4 regions of the Streptomyces sp. NBC_01384 genome follow, and region 1 is predicted to be linked to each of the others. Evidence: riboswitches for the same ligand, from Rfam matches in the RefSeq annotation. Region 1 holds a riboswitch; each other region holds the start of a gene.
The links. A riboswitch is a leader RNA that binds a small molecule or an ion and turns the genes downstream of it on or off. The one in region 1 is predicted to bind thiamine pyrophosphate.

Region 1 (5,393 bases):
CAGCTCGCCCGGGAGGCCGGGCTTGCGCTGCCGACGGCGTACCACCTGCTGCGGACCCTGGTCCACGAGGGCTATCTGTGCCGCGAGAAGGGGCTGTTCTTCCTCGGTGAGGCCGCCGAGCGGCTGAGCAGCAGCGGAGCGCAGCAGAAACGTCGCAGCACAGTGAGCGACGTGCTCGCCCAGTGGCGCGATTCCATCGGTGTACCCGTGTACTACGCCGTCTATCGCGACGGCGAGATCGAGGTCATGTGCGTCGCCGACAGCCCCGGGAATCCGGCGGTGGAGGAGTGGGCCGACTTCCGGGAGACCGGGCACGCCCATGCGATCGGCCAGTGCCTGTTGTCCCAGCTCGACGAGAAGGCCCGCCGGGATCACCTCGATCGCTATCCAGTGCAGTCGATCACTCCGTACACGGTGCGTGACAACGCCAGTCTGCTGCGGCGCCTGGAACGGACGGGGCGCATGGAGCCCGTCATCGAGCGGCAGGAATACGCGCTGGGCACCGTCTGTGCCGCGCTTCCCATCACGGCCGGCACCACTGCCGCAACAATGGCCATTTCTCTCCCTATTCACCAGGCCGATCGACTGCTACCTGCGGCACGACAATTGCAAGGTGAGATCGGCAGACTACTTGGGACACTCGCGATCTCTATCAGCATCTGAAAACTCACTCCTTGTGATCTTTTGTGTACGTTGAGCAATATTTCAGCAGAGTCAGGGGGATGATTCCTGGCCAGTCGATGGCAAACGACGGGGTAGGCGATGCGCGAGTCGGTACAGGCAGAGGTCATGATGAGCTTCCTCGTGTCGGAGGAGCTCTCTTTCCGCATTCCGGTGGAGCTGCGATACGAGACCTGTGATCCCTACGCCGTGCGGCTGACCTTCCACTTGCCCGGCGACGCACCTGTGACCTGGGCGTTCGGGCGGGAGTTGCTGATCGACGGCGTGGGCCGGCCGTGCGGCGACGGTGATGTGCACATCGCGCCCGCCGACCCGGAGGCGTTCGGCGAAGTGCTCATCCGGCTTCAGGTGGGCGGCGACCACGCACTGTTCCGGTCCGGGGCGGCGCCGCTCGTGGCGTTTCTCGACCGCACGGACAAGCTGGTGCCGCTGGGGCAGGAGCGTTCCCTCGCGGACTTCGACACCCATCTCGACGAGGCGCTGGACCGCATCCTGGCGGAGGAGCAGAGCGCGGGCTGAGGAGTCCCACATCCCTCAGCGGAGTAACGCTTCCTCACCCGCAACACGGGCGTGGGGAGGGTCTCCAACGGTGCGGCGATTGGCTTGGTGAAGCCGCGGAAAGCTGATTCCGGCTCGGGCGTGACCCTATGGACTGCCTCTCGTTCTAACCGACATACACGCCGCGTGTTTGAAATGCGCGCGGTCCCCGCCACTGGCATCGTGTTTCACCTGCGGTGACCGGTTCAGCGTCCGGCGGGGCAGCGATCCCAGGGTGTGCCCGACCCGAAAGAGCCGGGCACAGTCCAGACGCCGGCACCGCGTCACCGCCAGTGACGCCGCACACGGGCTCCACCCAAGGATCGGCCCGGACTCGTCCGCGCTCGCCATCGCTTCCACCCCTCGGGGCCACGCGACAACCCAGGATCCTCAAGAGTTCCAGAGACGCTTCAATGCTTGCGGCGACGGCCCTTCCCACCGCGTACCGGCGCCCTGCTCCCCGCGGGCTCCGCGGGGACGGCCGTACCCCCCGGAGTCCCCGAACTCTCCGGACGGTCCGCCGAGACCACCAGGGCCGCCAACGCGGTGGTCACGGGCACCGAGGCGACCAGGCCGATCGAGCCGACCAGGGTGCGTACGATCTCCTCCGCGACCAGCTCGCTGTTGGCGACTGTGCCCACACTGCTCTGCGCGATCGAGAAGAGCAGGAGCAGTGGGAGCGCGGCGCCCGCGTACGCCAACACAAGCGTGTTGACGACCGATGCGATGTGGTCGCGGCCGATCCGGATGCCCGCGCGGTACAGGTCGCGCCAGCCCATCGTCGGATTGGCCCCGTGCAGCTCCCAGACCGCCGACGTCTGTGTCACCGTCACATCGTCGAGCACACCGAGCGAACCGATGATGACGCCCGCGAGCAGCAGACCGCTCATGTCGATGGACGGGTACAGACCGTGGATCAGACCGGTGTTGTCGTCCGTGTTGCCGGTCAGCGCCGCCCAGCCGATGAACTCCGAGCCGAGCACACCGATCAGCACCAGTGAGAGCAGTGTGCCGAGCACCGCCACGGACGTCCGGGCCGAGAGGCCATGACACATGTAGAGCGCGATCAGCATGATGGCGCTCGCCCCGACCACCGCCACGACCAGCGGGTTCGAGCCCTGCAGGATCGCGGGCAGGATGAACAACGTCAGGATCAAGAAGCTGACGGCCAGCGCGATCAGCGCCATGACGCCGCGCATCCGGCCCACCACCACGACGGTCAGTGCGAAGATCCCGGCGAGCAGCGCCATCGGGAACTGCCGGTTCACGTCGGTGACCGAGTACTGCAGATCCTTGGGCGCGGAGGGCTCGTAGGCGACCACGACCTTCTCGCCCTGGTGCAACTGCCGTGACTGGTCCGGCTGGACGATCTCCGTGAACGTACGGCCCTTGTCCTTGCCGGTGTCGATCCGGATCGTCGCCTTCTTGCAGTCGCCCGTCGCCTGCCGCTGCGCGGAGGAGCCCTCGGCGGTGGACGTGTCGCCGGTCGGGGTCTCCCCCGATGCGTTCACGGACTTGCAGTCCACCTTGTCGACCTTGGTGACCGTGGCCTGCTGGGTCTGCCGGTCGAAGCCGACACCGGTGCGCTCGTGGGAGGGTGCGCCGCCGGGCCAGAGCACCGTGAGACCCACAACGACCGCGGCGGCGAAGGGGATCAGAATGGCCGCGATGACCTTGCGCAGGTGCTTGGAGACGGGAGCGGCGGGGCCATGGCTGTGACTGTGCGAGTGTCCCGACCCGTGCCCGTTCCCGGGGTCCTGCTCATGCTCATGGCCGTCACCCGGTCCGTGTCCGTGTCCGTGTCCATGCCCGCCTTCGGAGCCGTGTCCATGGCCGTCACCGGTGCCGGGTCCGCGCGGCGGCTCGGAGGGTGGGAACGGGGGCTGCTGCGTTGTGGTCACCGACCGATCATCGCAAGAACGGCGAGGGCCCTCTGTTCACCGCGCCAGATATGACGCTAGCGTGGAGGCACCTTTGCACACGCGGGAGCTCGGAGCACCGGGCTGAGAGGGCGCTGACCTCCGTCTCAGCGATGTTTCACGTGGAACGAGTCATGTTTCACAAGAGACGTCGGCAGACGGAATCCGCTGCGTCGACCGCTGAACCTGTTACCGGGTAATGCCGGCGTAGGGAGTAGGTCTCATGACCAACAAGGACGTACGCACGCCTGCCTTCAGCCAGACGGATGGGGCACCGACCGTGCCCGAAGGTGGACAGCCGCAAGAGGCCGGGAGGTCCATCGGCTGGCACAAGGCACATGTCGGAGGTTCGCGCCCCGATCTGCGAGTGCCGGTCCGTCAGGTGCACCTCACCAACGGGCGGTCCGTCACGCTGTACGACACCTCCGGTCCGTACACCGATCCGACCGTGGACACCGATGTACGCAGGGGTCTCGCGCCGCTGCGTGAGAACTGGATCATCGCCCGCGGTGACACCGAGGAGTACGCGGGCCGTACCGTCCGTCCTGAGGACGACGGGATCAAGCACACCTCGCCGCGCGGGGGCCTGCGCAACCTCGACGCGGTCTTCCCCGGGCGGCCGCGCCAGCCGCGCCGGGGCCGCCCCGGAGAGGCGGTCACGCAGCTCGCGTATGCGCGTCGCGGTGAGATCACGCCCGAGATGGAGTTCGTGGCGGTCCGCGAGAACGTCGACGCCGAGGTCGTCCGCGAGGAGATCGCCGCCGGCCGCGCGGTGCTGCCCGCGAACGTCAACCACCCGGAGATCGAGCCGATGATCATCGGCAAGCGGTTCCTGGTGAAGGTCAACGCCAACATCGGCAACTCCGCGGTCACCTCCTCCATCGAGGAGGAGGTCGAGAAGATGACCTGGGCGACCCACTGGGGCGCCGACACGGTCATGGACCTGTCCACCGGCCGCAACATCCACACCACCCGTGAATGGGTCCTGCGCAACTCCCCCGTTCCTATCGGCACGGTGCCGCTCTACCAGGCGCTGGAGAAGGTCGACGGCCGTGCCGAGGAGCTGACCTGGGAGATCTACAAGGACACGGTCGTCGAACAGGCCGAACAGGGCGTGGACTACATGACCGTCCACGCGGGCGTGCGCCTGTCGTATGTGCCCCTCACCGCGAACCGCAAGACCGGCATCGTCTCGCGCGGCGGCTCCATCATGGCGGCCTGGTGCCTCGCGCACCACAAGGAATCATTCCTGTACGAGAACTTCGAGGAGCTCTGCGAGATCCTCGCGGCGTACGACGTCACCTACTCGCTCGGCGACGGGCTGCGGCCCGGGTCGATCGCGGACGCCAACGACGCGGCCCAGTTCGCCGAGTTGAGGACGCTCGGGGAACTCAACACGATCGCGAAGCGTTTTCACGTACAGACGATGATCGAGGGCCCGGGACATGTCCCGATGCACAAGATCAAAGAGAACATCGACCTTCAGCAGGAGATCTGTGATGAAGCTCCGTTCTATACGCTCGGTCCGCTGACGACGGACGTCGCGCCGGCGTACGACCACATCACCTCCGGCATCGGTGCCGCGATGATCGCCTGGTGGGGCACGGCCATGCTCTGCTACGTCACGCCCAAGGAGCACTTGGGCCTGCCCAATCGTGACGACGTCAAGACCGGCGTCATCACCTACAAGATCGCCGCCCACGCAGCCGACCTCGCCAAGGGGCACCCAGGTGCGCAGGAATGGGACGACGCGCTGTCCGACGCCCGCTTCGAGTTCCGGTGGGAGGATCAGTTCAACCTGGCCCTCGACCCGGACACGGCACGGGAGTTCCACGACGAGACCCTGCCGGCCGAGCCCGCCAAGACGGCGCACTTCTGCTCCATGTGCGGCCCGAAGTTCTGCTCGATGAAGATCAGCCAAAGTATCAGCGAGCGGTTCGGCGGTGCGGTGGCTGAGGGAGCGTCGCCGGAGGAGATCGCCGAGGGGATGCTGCAGAAGTCGAAGGAGTTCGCGGCGAGCGGGAACCGGGTGTATCTGCCGATCGCCGACTGACGAGTCACGGGGCGGCGCTCATGGCGGGCCGACCATGAGCGGCGTCCCCGCACGGGCAGTGGCGGAAGCGTCGTGGGCGCTCTGAGGCCGGCGAGCTGGTGTCGGTCGTCGTCGTGTGCGGGTTCCTTCCCGACCTACGACTGCTGTGAGCCGTTCGATGCGCGGGGATGCGTATCGAATGGCTCCGGGGGCGGGCTCTCTCG
Region 2 (5,393 bases), 4.1 Mb from region 1:
GTCGCGGATCTTCCCGTCCAACGGCGGCTTTTGCACGGATGCCGCCAGGACCCAGGGCTCCGTGGTGGCACGCCCGACGAACCCGCCCGCCCCAGCCAGCTCGTGTGGCAGGTTTGTGTAGTACGACTCGGCATCACGTCCCTGGTCCCCGCCAGCACTTACCGGACCGGTAGCCGGCACGATGTTGCTGCTCAGCCGGCGCAGCGCAATCTGAAACACGATCTGCTCGAACACGTGGTGCTCGTTGCGGCCCGCCAACTGCTCAAGCAGAAACTGGATATAGCGTTCGGTCTCAGGGAAAGTCGCCACACAAGGATTCTCTCCCACACCACTGACAACGGGCGTGCTGTCGGCGGGAACGTCGTGAGCCCCGATCTGCTGCGCGCGGGGGAGCAGCCGCCCACCCACGATCGGGGCGGGCAGACGTGATGGGTGACCGCGTCAGGGCCGAGAGGGCCCGGTGAATGAGGCAGCTCGAAGTCGCGGCTGCTGTGCGAGTGAGCGAGCGGTCGGTGGAGCGGTGGTGCCAGCCTGGCGAGAGCGCGGCGAGGTCTGGGTCCCCCGTTGCAGGGTTCTAGAGGGACGGCTTGGGGACCAGTTGGGGACCACGCGGTGTGCGCGCTGGTGCACAACGGAGCCTACTATGCACATTATCTGTCCCGATTAAGTCTGCTATATCCAGAAAATACCCTTGACCCCTACTCCTGGGGGTCAAGGGGTCGCAGGTTCAAATCCTGTCGTCCCGACTGGAGATGTACTCATAGTCGCAGATCGGAGCCCTGTCTCACTGAGGTGAGGCGGGGCTCTCGGTCGTCCTGGAGATGGGCGCAAGCGGCCCCGGGACCACCCCCCCCGCGCCACACCGCGGCCAGGGCAAAGCCGTCGGCGAACACCCCGCACCGCCCGCCGCGCCGTCCGTAGCATCGGTGCCATGAGTCCTGGGGCAACAGCGCCGTACGACGAACACGCCGACTGGTACAACGACTTCATGTCGGCGGGAGCCGGCGACTACATCCAGCGAGTGCACGCCACGATCCAGGATCTGCTGGGCCCGGGCGACGGCCCGTGCCTGGACGTGTGCTGCGGGACGGGTGCCCACGCGTCCGTGCTCGCCGGGCTGGGACGGACGCCGGTGGGGGTGGATCTCTCGCGCGGGCAGCTGCGCCATGCGGCCGAGCGGCTGCCCGTCGCCGTGGCCGACGCGGCGGCCCTGCCGTTCGCCGACGCCTCCCTCCCCGCCGCCGTGTGCGTGCTGGCCAGCACCGACGTACCCGACTACGCCGCCGTGCTGCGCGAGACCGCCCGGGTACTGCGCCCCGGCGGGCGCTTCGTGCACCTCGGGGTGCACCCGTGCTTCATCGGCGCGTTCGCCGACTGGAGCGACCGGACGAGGATCGTGGTCGACGAGCGGTACGCCGACCGGTCGCGCAGCTTCGACGCCTGGAACCCGGCCGGCGTCCGCGCCCGGGTGGGTGCCCGGCACGTCCCCCTCGCGGACCTCCTCAACGCCGCCGCGGCGGCCGGCCTGCGGATGCTGCGGACCGCGGAGGCGGGCCCGGGCGGCGTCCCCGATCTGTTCGGATTCCGCGCCGAGAAGACGTGGTGAAGGACGGCGTGAAGGACCACCTCGACTCCGACTCGGTGTTCGACGTCAAGAAGAGCCTGGTCCAGGACTTCACCGAGACCGACGACCCGTCTCTGGCGGGGGAGTTCGGGGTCCCGAACCCCTTCCGCCACGCACGCTTCGACCTCGTACGGGAGCCGGAGCGACCAGAACGACCAGAATGACATCAATGAACACGCCTCTCGACTTCTCGTACGAGACCCAGCCCGCGCGGGTGGTCTTCCGGCCCGGCGCCGCGGTGTCCGCGACCCCCGGCGAGGCCGCGCGGCTCGGTCTGCGCAGGGTGCTGGTGGTCTGCGGCAGGAGGGGCGAGGACACGGCGCGCGCGGTCGCCGACGCGCTGGGCGAGGCCTGCGCGGGGCTGCATGCCGAGGCCGGCCAGCACGTGCCCGTCGAGGTCGCCGACCGGGCGGTCGAGGCGGCGCGCGCGGTGGGCGCCGACGGCTGTGTCGCGGTAGGCGGCGGCTCGGCGATCGGCCTCGGCAAGGCGATCGCGCTGCGCACCGGCCTGCCGCTGATCGCCGTGCCCTCCACCTACTCCGGCTCGGAGATGACCCCGGTCTGGGGCCTGACCGAGCACGGCGCCAAGCGCACCGGACGCGACCCCGTCGTCCAGCCCCGCAGCGTCGTCTACGACCCCGAGCTCACCCTCGGGCTCCCCGTCCCCCTCACCGTCACCAGCGGCGTCAACGCGCTCGCGCACGCTGTCGAGGCCCTCTACGCCCCCGACACCTCACCCCTCGTCTCGCTCATGGCCGAGGAGGGCGCACGGGCGATGGCGGACGCCCTGCCGCTGGTGGCCGCCGCACCGGACGACCTCGATGCGCGCGGCAGGGCCCTGTACGGCGCATGGCTCTGCGGTGCCTGCCTCGGCGCCACCACCATGGGCCTGCACCACAAGCTGTGCCATGTCCTCGGCGGCACCTTCGGCCTGCCGCACGCCGAGACGCACACGGTGGTCCTCCCGTACGCCCTCGCGTACAACGCGCCCGCCGTACCCCAGGCGATCGCGACCTTGTCGCGCGTCCTGGGCACCGACGACGTACCCCGCGCTCTGCGGGAGCTGGCCACCGGCCTCGGCGCTCCCCACAGCCTCGCCGAACTCGGCCTGAAGGAGACTGACTTGGCCGAGGCCGCGGAGCGGACCGCCGGGCAGGCGTATCCGAACCCCCGCGAGGTCACCAAGGACGGTGTGCTGGGGATTCTGACCGCGGCGTACGAGGGCGGGGAGCCGCGCGTCGACTCGTAGCCGTGCCGCGTGTGCACCCTTCCTCTGGGGCGTATGCGCGGGCCGGGCTATCCTGACCGCCGAACCGGACACGGGGTGCCCCGCACGAGGGCTGAGATCACACCCGTCGAACCTGAACCAGTTAGGACTGGCGGAGGGATGTCTCATGTCGTTGCCGTATGCCCGCAATGCTCGCGATGAGGTGGCCGTCGGGGGCCCGCAGGGCGTTTTCGACGGGCGGATGCCCACCGCCCCGGGCGATCTGCGCGTCGAGGCGCGAGGTATCGCCCCGGTCCCGGAGGACCACCGCTACGGCGGCCCCGGCCGCCTGTTCACCGTGTGGTTCGCCCCCAACCTGACCATGACCGGCGTGTTCACCGGCACCGTCGGCATCGCCCTCGGCCTGGACTTCGCCACCGCGCTCGCCGCCGTCGTGCTGGGCACCGTCCTGGGCGCGGTTCCGACCGCGTACCTCGGCACCTGGGGCAGTCAGACGGGCGCCGGACAGCTGCCGCTCGCCCGGCTCGCGTTCGGGCGGGCCGTGGTCGTCCCCGGCGCCCTGCAGTGGCTGTCGTCCATCGCCTGGGACGCGCTGATCGGCCTCTTCGGAGGGGACGCGCTGGCCCAGCTGTGCGGCTGGCCGTTCTGGCTGGGCGTGCTGGTCATGATGGCGGCGCAGGGCGCGCTCGGCGTCCTCGGCTACGAGGCCATCCACCGGCTCCAGAGCGTCATGACCTTCGCCCTCGCCGCCGCGTTCGTGGCCCTGACCGTGAAGCTTCTGAGCGGTGCCCACACCACCGCCACCGCCACCGCCACCGCGCACGGCGCCGACCAGGCCGGTGCCTTCGTTCTGACCTGCACGATCGCCCTCAGTCTGGCGCTGTCGTGGGCCCCGTACGCGAGCGACTTCAGCCGCTATCTGCCGCGTACGGCATCCCGCCCGCGCATGTTCTGGTACACCCTGGCCGGCATCAGCGTGTCCTTCGTGGCCGTTCAGGCGCTCGGACTGTGGGGCGCGGCCGTCTTCACCGACCAGACCGCCCGCGGCGTGGACACCCTGCTCGGAGGGGGCGCGCTGGGCGCCTTCGGCCTGCTCGCCGTGGCGCTCGCCGCGCTGAGCAGCAATGCCATGAACGACTACAGCGGCTCGCTCGCCCTGCAGACCATGGGCGTACGGCTGCCGCGCCCGGCCGCCGCCGCGCTGGCCGCCGTCCTCGGCTTCCCGCTCGTGCTGTGGATGCACGCCGCCGACACCACGGCCCGCTTCCAGAACGTCCTGCTGCTCGTCGGCTACTGGATTCCCGGGTTCGTCGCGATCGTCGCCGTCGACTGGCTCGCCCGGTCCAGGGCCCGCGGCGGCGCCCCCGTCGACCTGGCCGCCGAGAGCGCCCGCCCGCAGTCGTGGTGGCCCGCGCTCGTCGCGTTCGTCACCGCCTTCGCCGCGGCGCTGCCGTTCATGAGCACCAGCCTGTACGTCGGTCCGGTCGCCGAGGCCCTGCACGGCGCCGACCTCGCCTACGGGGTGGCGTTCGTCGCGGCCCTGCTGGTCTACGCCCCGCTGCGCCTGCGCCGCTGACCCCGCCCCCTTTCACCCCTCGTACGGAGTGACACTCACCATGCTCCCGATCACGCCCAAGTCCACGTCCACGCCCCCGTCCACCGCACCGCCCCGCGTCCTGACCATCGCAGGATCGGACTCCGGCGGTGGCGCGGGCATCCAGGCCGACCTGAAGACGATGCTCGCGCTGGGCGCGCACGGGATGAGCGTGCTGACCGCGGTCACCGCGCAGAACTCCGTTGGCGTACAAGGCGCTTGGGAGCTTCCCGCCGAGGCGGTGCGCGCCCAGTACCGCAGCGTCGTGGACGACATCGGGGTGCAGGCGGTGAAGACCGGCATGCTCGCCTCGCCGCTGCTCGTCGCGACCGTCGCCGAGCTGCTGTCGGACGTCGGCGCGCCCGTGGTGGTGGACCCGGTGAGCGTCTCCAAGCACGGCGACCGGCTGCTGGCCGACGACGCGCTGGACGCCGTACGGACCCTGCTGCTGCCGGTCGCGACGGTGGCGACACCGAACCTCGACGAGACCGCCGAGCTCACGGGGATCAAGGCGACGAGCGAGCGTGACATGGACCGGGCCGCGGCACGGCTGCTGTCGTACGGGCCCCGCTGGGTCCTGGTGAAGGGTGGCCATCTGCCCGGCGAGGCCGTCGACCTGCTGACCGACGGCGGCGAACAGCACTGGTTCCGGGCCCCGCGTCACGACAACCGCCATACGCACGGCACCGGTTGCACTCTGGCCTCGGCCATCGCGGTGGGGCTGGCCCAGGGGCGGGCGGTGCCGGAGGCGGTGCGGCTCGCGAAGGAGTACGTCACGGGAGCGATCGCGGCGGGATTCGCCCTGGGCTCCGGCCTCGGACCGGTCGACCACGGCTGGCGGATACGCGCGGGGCGGTGAACCCCGTGGTGCGGTTCCTGCGGTGCGGCGCTACGCGGTTCCTGCGGTGCGTAGTGTCGTCAGGACCAGCGTGCGGGCGACCGCGACC
Region 3 (5,393 bases), 2.0 Mb from region 1:
GTTCCTCGCCACGTTCGTGGCCATGATGCTCACCGCCGACGACGGCCCGCGCCGGGTCCTGACCTATCTGCTCCTGGCGGTCGTCAGCGACACGGGGGCGTACGCGGTCGGCTGGCGCTTCGGCAAGCACAAGCTGGCGCCGCGCATCAGCCCCGGCAAGACCCGCGAGGGCCTGTTCGGGGCGGTCACCTTCGCGATGGTCGCGGGTGCGCTGTGTCTGCAGTTCCTGATCGAGGACGGCACGTGGTGGCAGGGGCTGATCCTCGGCCTCGCGGTCGCGGCCAGCGCCACACTCGGTGACCTCGGTGAGTCCATGATCAAGCGGGACCTCGGCATCAAGGACATGGGAACGCTGCTGCCGGGGCACGGCGGCATCATGGACCGGCTGGACTCACTCCTGCCGACGGCTCCGGTGGTGTGGCTGCTGCTGGTGCTCTTCGTAGGGTCCGGCTGATCTTCACAAGGCTCGGCTGACCTGCGTACATATGGGTGAGGGGCTCGTTGTCCACAGGACGGCGAGCTCCTCACCCATATGTTTCGGGTCAGTGGAGTCCGCCGCTGCCGAACGAGCCGCTTTTGCCCTCGGCCCAGCGTGGCGGCTCCTTCAACGGGCTCGGGCGGTTTGGTGTGTGGGTCAGCTCGTACGGGGTGAGAGCATGTCCGCCCTTGGCCACCTTGGGTATCTCGGCGGGCTCCCGCAACTCCCGGACTTCGTGGACCGGGCCGTCCGGCGGCAGGTGCGGCTGCTCGTCGGGGCGGGGCAGGCGCGGTGCGCGGGACCGCATGCGGCAGCTCAGCCAGAAGCTGCCGCCGAGCAGCGTCACGAGGGCCGCGGCGACCAGGAACAGCCCAAGGCTCAGCAGGCCGCTTCTCTCTGCCAACTGCATCGCTGTGGTACTCATACCAGGCAAATACCCTCTAATCGCCTCACGAACCAGTCAATCGCCTCATGAGCCAGTCAATTACCTCATGAACCAGCTGGTCGCCTCGTGAAGCAGCTGGTCGCCTCGTGAACCGGGCACCCGAAGGGCGGTCCTTTCCGCTCTCCATCCCGGATCCAGATGGACGGCCGCAGGTCACACGATTCGATCTGCGACACTGGTACAGCCATGCCTAAGCCAGGAGAACTCACATTCGTCGCCCCGCGCGGAGCCAAGAAGCCGCCGCGGCACCTCGCCGATCTCACGCCGGCCGAGCGCAAAGAGGCCGTTGCGGCGATCGGTGAGAAGCCGTTTCGCGCCAAGCAGCTCTCGCAGCACTACTTCGCGCGGTACGCGCATGACCCCGCGGAGTGGACGGACATCCCGGCCGCCGCGCGTGGCAAGCTCCAGGAGGCGCTGCTTCCCGAGCTGATGACGGTCGTGCGGCATCTGTCGACCGACCAGGAGACCACCCGCAAGACCCTGTGGCGCCTGTTCGACGGCACACTCGTCGAGTCCGTGCTGATGCGCTACCCGGACCGCGTGACCATGTGCATCAGCTCGCAGGCCGGCTGCGGGATGAACTGCCCGTTCTGCGCCACCGGTCAGGCCGGGCTGGACCGGAACCTGTCCACCGGCGAGATCGTGCACCAGATCGTGGACGGGATGCGGGCCCTCAGGGACGGCGAGATCCCGGGTGGTCCGGCGCGGCTGAGCAACATCGTCTTCATGGGCATGGGCGAGCCGCTCGCCAACTACAAGCGGGTCGTGGGGGCCATTCGTGCGCTCACCGATCCCGAGCCGGACGGGCTCGGGCTCTCGCAGCGCGGGATCACCGTGTCGACGGTCGGGCTGGTCCCCGCCATCCACCGGTTCTCCGACGAGGGCTTCAAGTGCCGTCTCGCCATCTCCCTGCACGCGCCGGACGACGAGCTGCGCGACACCCTCGTCCCCGTCAACACGCGGTGGAAGGTGCGCGAGGTGCTGGACGCCGGATGGGAGTACGCGGCCAAGTCCGGGCGCCGGCTCTCCATCGAGTACGCGCTGATCCGGGACATCAACGACCAGGCGTGGCGCGGTGACCGGCTCGGGCGGCTGCTCAAGGGCAAGCCCGTGCATGTGAATCTGATTCCGCTGAACCCGACGCCGGGCTCGAAGTGGACCGCCTCGCGGCCCGAGGACGAGAAGGCGTTCGTCGAGGCGATCGCCGCCCACGGGGTGCCGGTCACCGTCCGGGACACCCGGGGCCAGGAGATCGACGGGGCGTGCGGTCAGCTCGCCGCGACCGAGCGATAGTCTGGCCCGCGTACCCGCGTACGTACATTTTCATATTCCGACATCTTCATATTCCGACAGGGGAGCGCCACAGCGCTGAGAGTGCGGTAGCCGGGACACCGGTGGGCCGCAGACCCTCAGAACCTTGCCCAGGTCATTCTGGGTAGGAAGTTCGGGCATCACTCAAGCTGTTGCGCCCTGCCCGGGAACCTTCCGAGGTTTCCGGGCAGGGCCGCGTCTCTTCCTGGTCAGCCAGGAGGAAATCAGTGAGCACCACCAAGACGTTCGCGGCCGTGGCCGTCGGTCTGGGCCTGGTCACGCTCTCCGCGTGCGGGTCCTCCGACAGCAACGGCGCCGGGGACTCCAAGACCGTGACGCTCGTCAGCCACGACTCGTGGGCCGTGTCGAAGAGCGTGCTGGGGGACTTCGAGAAGCAGTCCGGCTACACGGTCAAGGTCCTCAAGGACGGCGACGCCGGCCAGGCCGTCAACAAAGCCATCCTCACCAAGGACAACCCGCAGGGCGATGTCTTCTTCGGCGTCGACAACACCCTGCTGAGCCGGGCGCTCGACAACGGGCTCTTCCAGTCGTACGAGGCGAAGGGCTCGGACCAGATCCTCCCCGAGTACCGGGTCGACCAGGACAAGCACCGGGTCACGCCCATCGACTCCGGCGACATCTGCGTCAACTACGACAAGAAGTACTTCGCCGACCACAAGCTGGCCCCGCCGGCCTCCTTCGACGACCTGATCAAGCCCGCGTACAAGAACCTGCTCGTCACGGAGAACGCGTCCACGTCCTCACCCGGCCTCGGCTTCCTGCTCGGGACCGCCGCGAAGTACGGCGACAGCAGCTGGCAGGACTACTGGAAGAAGCTCAAGGCCAACGGCGTGAAGGTCGTCGACGGCTGGGACCAGGCCTACAACGACGAGTTCTCCGGGTCCTCCGGCGGCAAGAAGGCCAAGGCCGACCGGCCGCTCGTCGTCTCCTACGCCTCCTCCCCGCCCGCCGAGGTCGTCTACGGCGACCCGAAGCCACAGACCGCGCCGACCGGGGTCGCGAACGGCACCTGCTTCCGGCAGATCGAGTACGCGGGGCTGCTGAGCAACGCGAAGAACACCAAGGGCGGCAAGGCGCTCCTCGACTTCCTGATCACCAAGGAGTTCCAGGACGACATGCCGCTGAACATGTTCGTGTACCCGGTCCGCGAAGCCGCTCAGGTACCCCAGGTGTTCCTGAAGTTCGGCCCCCAGGCCAAGGACCCCGAGACCATGGCCCCCGCCAAGATCGCCGACAACCGTGATCAGTGGGTCAGGTCGTGGACCTCGCTCGTACTGAAGTAGCCCCGCGCAAGACCCGTAAGGGGAGCGCGACGCGGCTCGGGCTGATGGCCCTGCCCGTCGCGTTCTTCGCCGTCTTCTTCGCGTACCCCGTGGCCGCGATCGTGGCCCGCGGCCTCAAGGTCGACGGGGTCTGGCAGTTCGGACGGATCGGCGAGGTGCTCGCACAGTCGGACATCCGGCATGTGCTGTGGTTCACCGCCTGGCAGGCGCTCGCCTCCACGGCGCTCACGCTGCTGATCGCGCTCCCCGGCGCGTATGTCTTCGCGCGCTTCGATTTCAGGGGCAAGCAGGTGCTGCGGGCGGTGGTGACCGTCCCGTTCGTGCTGCCGACCGTCGTGGTCGGTACGGCGTTCCTGGCCCTGGTGGGCCGGGGCGGGCTGCTGGACCAGCTGTGGGGCGTACGGCTGGACACCACCGTGTGGGCGATCCTGCTCGCACATGTCTTCTTCAACTACGCCGTCGTGGTACGGACCGTCGGCGGGCTCTGGTCGCAGCTCGACCCGCGTCAGGAGGAGGCCGCGCGGATGCTCGGCGCCTCCCGGTTCGCGGCCTGGCGCAAGGTGACGCTCCCGGCGCTGAGCCCGGCCGTGGCCGCCGCCGCGCTGATGGTCTTCCTCTTCACCTTCACCTCGTTCGGCGTGGTGCAGATCCTCGGCGGGCCGACCTTCTCCACCCTCGAAGTCGAGATCTACCGGCAGACCTCGGAGATCTTCGACCTCGCGACCGCGGCCGTGCTGACGATCATCCAGTTCGTGGCCGTCGGCGCGATCCTCGCCGTGCACGCCTGGACCGTACGCCGCCGGGAGACCGCCCTGCGCCTGGTGGCTCCCGAGGTGACCGCGCGCCGACCGCGCGGGGCCGGGCAGTGGGCGCTGTTGGGCGGGGTCCTGGCGAGCATCGTCGTCCTGCTCGTCCTGCCGCTGGGCGTACTGGTCCAGCGGTCCTTCGACACCCCCGGCGGCTATGGATTCGCGTACTACAAGGCGCTGACCTCGGCCGACGGCGGCGTCTTCCTGGTGGCACCGATCGCGGCGATCGGCAACTCGCTGGAGTACGCGCTCGCCGCCACCGCCATCGCCATCGTGATCGGCGGTCTGGCCGCCGCGGCGCTCACCCGACGTACCGGCCGACTCCAGCGCGGTTTCGACGCGCTGCTGATGCTGCCGCTCGGCGTGTCCGCCGTCACCGTCGGGTTCGGCTTCCTGATCGCGCTGGACGAACCGCCGCTGGATCTGCGGTCCTCCTGGATTCTGGTGCCGCTCGCGCAGGCGCTGGTGGGCGTCCCCTTCGTCGTACGGACCATGCTGCCGGTGCTGCGGGCGGTGGACGGACGGCTGCGGGAGGCGGCGGCCGTGCTCGGGGCCTCGCCCTGGCGGGTGTGGCGGGAGGTCGACCTGCCGATGGTGCGGCGGGCGCTGCTGATCGCGGCGGGTTTCGCCTTCGCGGTGTCGCTGGGCGAGTTCGGGGCGACGGTCTTCATCGCGCGGCCCGACAACCCGACGCTGCCGGTCGCCGTGGCCCGGCTGCTCGGGCGCGCGGGTGACCTCAACTACGGCCAGGCGATGGCCCTTTCGACGATCTTGATGGTGGTGTGCGCGGTGGCGCTGCTGCTGTTGGAGCGCGTGCGCACCGACCGGACGGGGGAGTTCTGATGACGCGGCTCGCCAAAGAGGCGACGGAGCAGGTGAAAGAGGCGACGAAGAAGGTGAAAGAGACGGTGGGGGAGGTGAAAGAGACGGCGGGGGAGGCCGAGGAGAAGCCGCGGGCAACACCGGACGCCCTGCTGAGGATCGAGGCGGCGACCGTGCGCTTCGGCGGGCGGGCGGTCCTCGACGCCGTCGGCCTCGACGTCGCC
Region 4 (5,393 bases), 2.3 Mb from region 1:
GGTGCCGAGGGAGGCCGTGTAGCGGACCAGGTCGAGGCCGGGGGCGTGGCGGCCGGGCTTGGTGGGGGTGGGCCAGCAGGGGCCGGTGCAGAAGTAGTCCACGCCGTCCTGGACGGCGGCGGCCGCGGCCTCGGACTCGGCGTGGGTGGAACGGCCGATCAGGACCTCGTCGCCGAGGATCGCGCGGGCCGCGGGGACCGGGAGGTCGCCCTGGCCCAGATGGAGTACGTCGGCGCCGGACGCGTGGGCGACGTCCGCGCGGTCGTTGACCGCGAGGAGCTTGCCGTGGCGGGCGCAGGCGTCCGCGAAGACCTCGAGGTGCTCCAGCTCCTCGGCCGCCTCCATGCCCTTGTCACGCAACTGCACGATGTCGACGCCGCCCGCCAGGACCGCGTCCAGGAACTCCGGGAGGTCGCCCTGGCGCTTGCGTGCGTCCGTGCAGAGGTAGACACGGGCGTCGGCGAGCTGGGCGCGGGCGGCGTTCTCGGGCATGCGGATGTCCCCCGTGGTGCGGTGCGTACGGACGTGGTGCTGCGCACCGTCGTGGTACGCGGCGCACGGTCGTGGTGCGGTGCGTACGGACCGCGGCGGCCGGGGTGGTCCGGGGCCGGCCGTGGTCCGTACGCCGGACGGTTCGTCGGATCAGACGGCGAGCGCCTGGGCGCGGCGCTTCACCTCCGTGCCGCGATTCTCGCTCAGAGCCTGCGCGGGGGTGCCGGGCAGGGTCGCGTCGGGGGTGAAGAGCCACTCGAGCATCTCTTCGTCGGTGAAGCCGTCGTCCCGCAGGAGCGTCAAGGTGCCGGCCAGGCCCTTGACGACCTTCTGCTCGTTCCCGTCGATGAAGTCGGCGGGGACGTGCAGCGCGCGGTTCTCACCACGGCGTACGGCGATCAGCTGGCCCTCCTTGACCAGCTGCCGGACGCGGGTCACCTCGACGCCGAGCTGTTCGGCGATGTCGGGGAGGGTGAGCCAGGCGGGGACGAGAGCATCGATCTTTGCGTCAATCTCGGTCACGGGACAAGCCTGCCATCCCGGACTGACACTCGGTACCCGAGTGTCCGCCGGGGAGCGGTCCGAACCCCACGGATCGGGCGGAGCCTCGACCACGATTGCGGCCCCACAACGCCGTCGGACTCCACCGCCAGGTGCCCCACTACCGTGACAAAAAGGGGATTTTCCGGCTGTGCCGGACCCGTTCCGCCGAACCGGTTCCACCTTCGGTGACCGGAGCCGACCGGGGCCGACCGCCGCTCGGCGCCGCCGAAATCCGCCGCCGTGCGACGCGCCGCAGCGGCAAACCCGGGCTCCGCCGGGCCCGGCACGGCCGGAATCGGCCATCCGGCGGCTCGCCGTGGCGGCGGAAGGGAGATCTCCGGCTCCAGAGGGCCGACCGGTGGAGGCCCTCGGCGGTTGAGGCGGAGGCGGCTATGCCATGGCGTCCTTCAGCGGGCGGGACGGGTCCGAGAGGATCTCCGCGTTCATCGGCATGCCCGCCTCGATCAGGCGGCGGCCCTGGGCCAGGTCGCGGGGACGGCCCACGGCGAGAAGGGCGACGAGGCGGGACTCGCGGAGCCAGCAGACCGTCCAGGCCGCGCCCGAGGGGTCGCCACGCCAGACGGTCGTGTCGGCGAGCGCGTGGTGGCCGACGTACTGGACGAACCGGCCGAACTGCTCGGACCAGAAGTACGGGACCGGGTCGTACGCCACCGGGACCTCGCCGATGATGTTCGCCGCCACCGTGCGCGGCCCCTGGAGGGCGTTGTCCCAGTGGTGGACGAGGAGGCGCTCCTCGTACCGGCCCGAGGGGAAGGAGGCGCAGTCGCCGACCGCGTAGATGTCCGGCACGGAAGTGCGCAGGTGGTTGTCGGCGACCACCTCCTGGTGGGCGCCGAGCTCGATGCCGGAGCCGGCCAGCCAGGCGGTGGCGGGGCGCGCGCCGACACCGACGACGACGGCGCCCGCGGGCACCCGGGAGCCGTCGTCCAGCACCACCGCGCCCGGCTCGACGCGCTCCACGCGCGCGTGGGTGCGCAAGGAGGCCCCGCTGTCCGTGTACCAGGCGGTCATCGGCGCGGCCACCTCAGCGGGCAGCGCCCCGGCCAGCGGCCGGTCGGCGGCCTCGACGACCGTCACCGCGCACCCGGCCTCGCGCGCCGCCGTGGCGAACTCCGCGCCGATCCAGCCCGCCCCGACGACCACGATGTCGTGCTGCCGGGCCAGCACGGGGCGCAGCCGCTCGGCATCGTCCAGGGTGCGCAGGAGATGGACGCCGGGGACGCCCTGCGCGCCCGGCAACTGGATCGGTTCCGCGCCGGTGGCGAGGACCAGGACGTCGTACGGCACCGGCCCGGCCTCGGTGTCCAGCTCATGGTCCCCGGGGCGCACGCCCAGCGCCTCGCAGCCGAGCCGCAGTTCGATGCCGAGAGCCTCGAAGTCGATGTCGAAGGCGGAGCCCTCGGCCGTGCCGAGCAGCACCGCCTTGGACAGTGGCGGCCGGTCGTACGGCTGGTGCGGCTCGGCGCCGATCAGCGTCACGTCCCCGGTGAAGCCCTGTTCGCGCAGGGCGACCGCGGTCTGTACGCCGGCCATGCCCGCGCCGACGATGACGACCCGCCGTGCCGTACGCCCCTGCGACTGCGACTGCGACTGCGCCTGCCGCTGTGCCTGTGCCTGCGTCTGCTCGCTCACCTGATCACCATAGACAACTGACAATCTGTCAGTCAGGGGACGTGCTCAGTGAGCTCTTCCACAAGGCTCGTCCCGCTGCCCTCCCGTGTCCCGGCGAGGTGCCCGCGTACGACGTCCCCGCCCGCGTACTCGGCCCAGATCTCGCCGTGACCGGCGCGAGGACGAGGCGGCCGTCGAGCGAACGCGCCATGGACGGAGGCTCCCTTACTGAGGCATACGGCAGCGGGCTAGGGTGGCCAAGTTAAAGCACTCGCGGGAGCCCGGACGCACCGGGCTGAGAGGGAGGCTGGCGGCCTCCGACCGTACGAACCTGATCCGGGTCATGCCGGCGAAGGGAGGGGCTGGACGCCCATGTCGCCTACACGTACACCTGCACCTGCACCTGCACGCACATCGGATACACGTACATCAGATGTCCTTGTCATCGGGGGCGGGATCATCGGGCTCGTCACGGCGTGGCGGGCCGCGCAGCGCGGGTTCACCGTCACGGTCGTGGACCCCGAGCCGGGGTGCGGGGCGGCGCGAGTGGCCGCCGGAATGCTCGCCGCCGTCACCGAGCTGCACTACGGCGAGCAGACCCTGCTGGGCCTGAACCTCGCCTCCGCGCGGCGCTATCCCGACTTCGCCGCCGAGCTCAGCGAGGCGAGCGGCCAGGACCTCGGCTACCGCCGGTGCGGCACACTGGCCGTCGCGCTGGACGCCGACGACCGCGCCCATCTGCGCGAACTGCACGCCCTGCAACGCCGGTCGGGGCTCGACTCGCAGTGGCTCAGCGGACGTGAGTGCCGCCGTCTGGAGCCGATGCTCGCGCCGGGCGTGCGCGGCGGGCTGCGGGTCGACGGCGACCACCAGATAGATCCGCGACGGCTCGCGAAGGCCCTGGTCACGGCGTGCGAGCGGGCCGGAGTGGAGTTCCACCGGACGTGGGCGGAGCGGCTGACCGTCGTACGGGACCGGGCCGCCGGCGTCGGCACGACGGACGGCGAACAGCTGACGGCGGGGCAGGTGGTGCTCGCCGCCGGGAGCCTCAGCGGGAAGCTCGCGGGCGTGCCCGACGACGTACTGCCGCCCGTGCGCCCCGTGAAGGGGCAGGTGCTGCGGCTGACCGTGCCGAAGCGGTACGCGCCCTTCCTGAGCCGGACCGTGCGGGCCGTCGTGCGCGGCAGTCAGGTCTATCTGGTGCCGCGGGAGAACGGTGAGCTCGTCGTGGGCGCCACCAGCGAGGAGCTGGGCTGGGACACGACGGTGACGGCGGGCGGGGTGTACGAGCTGCTGCGCGACGCGCACGAGCTGGTTCCCGGGATCACCGAGCTGCCGCTCACGGAGACACGCGCGGGCCTCCGGCCCGGGTCGCCCGACAACGCGCCGCTGCTCGGCCCGACCGGGCTCGACGGGCTGCTGCTGGCCACCGGCCACTACCGCAACGGCGTCCTGCTCACGCCCGTCACCGGAGACGCCATGGCGCACGTCCTGACCACCGGAGAACTGCCGGACGAGGCACGCCCCTTCACCCCCCAGCGCTTCAGCACGGCGCTCACGGAGCAGCCCGCATGAACATCTTCGTCAATGGGGAGCGGCGGCTGATCGCCGCCGGCACCGCCCTCGACACGCTCGTCGCCACCCTCACCGTCGCGCCGTCCGGAGTCGCCGCCGCGCTCAACGAAACCGTCGTCCCGCGCGCGCAGTGGTCGTCCACGTCCCTCTCCGAGGGAGACCGCGTCGAAGTCCTCACCGCCGTCCAAGGAGGCTGACCCATGGCCGACGATCCCTTTGTCCTCGGCGGTACGTCCTTCTCGTCCCGCCTGATCATGGGTACCGGGGGTGCACCCAGCCTGGACGTCCTGGAACGGTCGCTCGTGGCGTCCGGCACGGAGCTGACGACGGTCGCGATGCGGCGGGTCGATCCCGCGGCGCACGGCTCGGTGCTGTCCGTGCTCGACAAGCTGGGCATCAGGGTGCTGCCGAACACCGCGGGGTGCTTCACCGCGGGCGAGGCCGTGCTGACCGCCCGGCTCGCGCGGGAGGCGCTCGGTACCGAGATGGTCAAACTGGAGGTCATCGCCGACGAGCGCACCCTGCTGCCGGATCCGATCGAGTTGCTGGATGCCGCCGAGGTCTTGGTCGACGACGGGTTCACGGTGCTGCCGTACACGAACGACGATCCCGTGCTCGCGCGGAAGCTGGAGGATGTCGGGTGCGCGGCGATCATGCCGCTGGGGTCGCCGATCGGGTCCGGGCTGGGGATCCGGAATCCGCACAACTTTCAGCTGATCGTGGAGCACGCGCGCGTGCCGGTGATTTTGGATGCGGGGGCCGGTACGGCGTCGGACGCGGCGTTGGCGATGGAGTTGGGGTGTGCGGGGGTGATGCTGGCGTCGGCCGTCACTCGGGCGCAGGAGCCGGTGCTGATGGCTGAGGGGATGAAACACGCCGTGGCGGCCGGGCGGCTTGCCTGGCGTGCGGGGCGGATTCCTCGGCGGCACTTCGCCGCCGCGTCTTCTCCTGCGGAGGGGCTGGCTCGGTTGGATCCTGAGCGGCCTGCTTTTTAGGCGCCCGGCGCCGGGGTTTTTCCTCCCGCCCGCGCACCGTCCGTTTCCAGCCCGCCTACAGGTGCGGTCGCCTGTGGGCGGGTCTCGCCGTCGGCGGGTGCGGGATGTCTTGCGAGATGCGTCACAGGTCCGCTGCAGTCCCGGCCCGGTATGGGC

Region 2: another riboswitch for thiamine pyrophosphate. It lies ahead of OG747_RS41480 (purine-cytosine permease family protein); the one in region 1 lies ahead of thiC (phosphomethylpyrimidine synthase ThiC).
Region 3: another riboswitch for thiamine pyrophosphate. It lies ahead of OG747_RS31660 (thiamine ABC transporter substrate binding subunit); the one in region 1 lies ahead of thiC (phosphomethylpyrimidine synthase ThiC).
Region 4: another riboswitch for thiamine pyrophosphate. It lies ahead of thiO (glycine oxidase ThiO); the one in region 1 lies ahead of thiC (phosphomethylpyrimidine synthase ThiC).

Annotation. Positions count from the first base shown of each region.
Region 1 covers NZ_CP109559.1:4,908,493-4,913,885, forward strand. The annotation lists gene OG747_RS22500 (IclR family transcriptional regulator) at 1-663, shown strand, start outside; gene OG747_RS22505 (SsgA family sporulation/cell division regulator) at 763-1,200, shown strand; gene OG747_RS22510 (YibE/F family protein) at 1,629-3,119, opposite strand; TPP riboswitch at 3,191-3,368, shown strand; gene thiC (phosphomethylpyrimidine synthase ThiC) at 3,361-5,190, shown strand.
Region 2 covers NZ_CP109559.1:9,026,583-9,031,975, forward strand. The annotation lists gene OG747_RS41460 (hypothetical protein) at 1-309, opposite strand, end outside; gene OG747_RS41465 (class I SAM-dependent methyltransferase) at 932-1,606, shown strand; gene OG747_RS41470 (hypothetical protein) at 1,603-1,788, shown strand; gene OG747_RS41475 (maleylacetate reductase) at 1,794-2,873, shown strand; TPP riboswitch at 2,935-3,029, shown strand; gene OG747_RS41480 (purine-cytosine permease family protein) at 3,019-4,428, shown strand; gene thiD (bifunctional hydroxymethylpyrimidine kinase/phosphomethylpyrimidine kinase) at 4,469-5,305, shown strand; gene OG747_RS41490 (ArgE/DapE family deacylase) at 5,336-5,393, opposite strand, start outside.
Region 3 covers NZ_CP109559.1:6,885,027-6,890,419, forward strand. The annotation lists gene OG747_RS31645 (phosphatidate cytidylyltransferase) at 1-454, shown strand, start outside; gene OG747_RS31650 (DUF6479 family protein) at 543-902, opposite strand; gene rlmN (23S rRNA (adenine(2503)-C(2))-methyltransferase RlmN) at 1,110-2,216, shown strand; TPP riboswitch at 2,265-2,383, shown strand; gene OG747_RS31660 (thiamine ABC transporter substrate binding subunit) at 2,462-3,538, shown strand; gene OG747_RS31665 (ABC transporter permease) at 3,514-5,190, shown strand; gene OG747_RS31670 (ABC transporter ATP-binding protein) at 5,190-5,393, shown strand, end outside.
Region 4 covers NZ_CP109559.1:2,564,318-2,569,710, forward strand. The annotation lists gene thiE (thiamine phosphate synthase) at 1-492, opposite strand, end outside; gene OG747_RS11545 (Rv2175c family DNA-binding protein) at 643-1,014, opposite strand; gene OG747_RS11550 (NAD(P)/FAD-dependent oxidoreductase) at 1,426-2,589, opposite strand; TPP riboswitch at 2,931-3,042, shown strand; gene thiO (glycine oxidase ThiO) at 3,040-4,242, shown strand; gene thiS (sulfur carrier protein ThiS) at 4,239-4,439, shown strand; gene OG747_RS11565 (thiazole synthase) at 4,443-5,237, shown strand.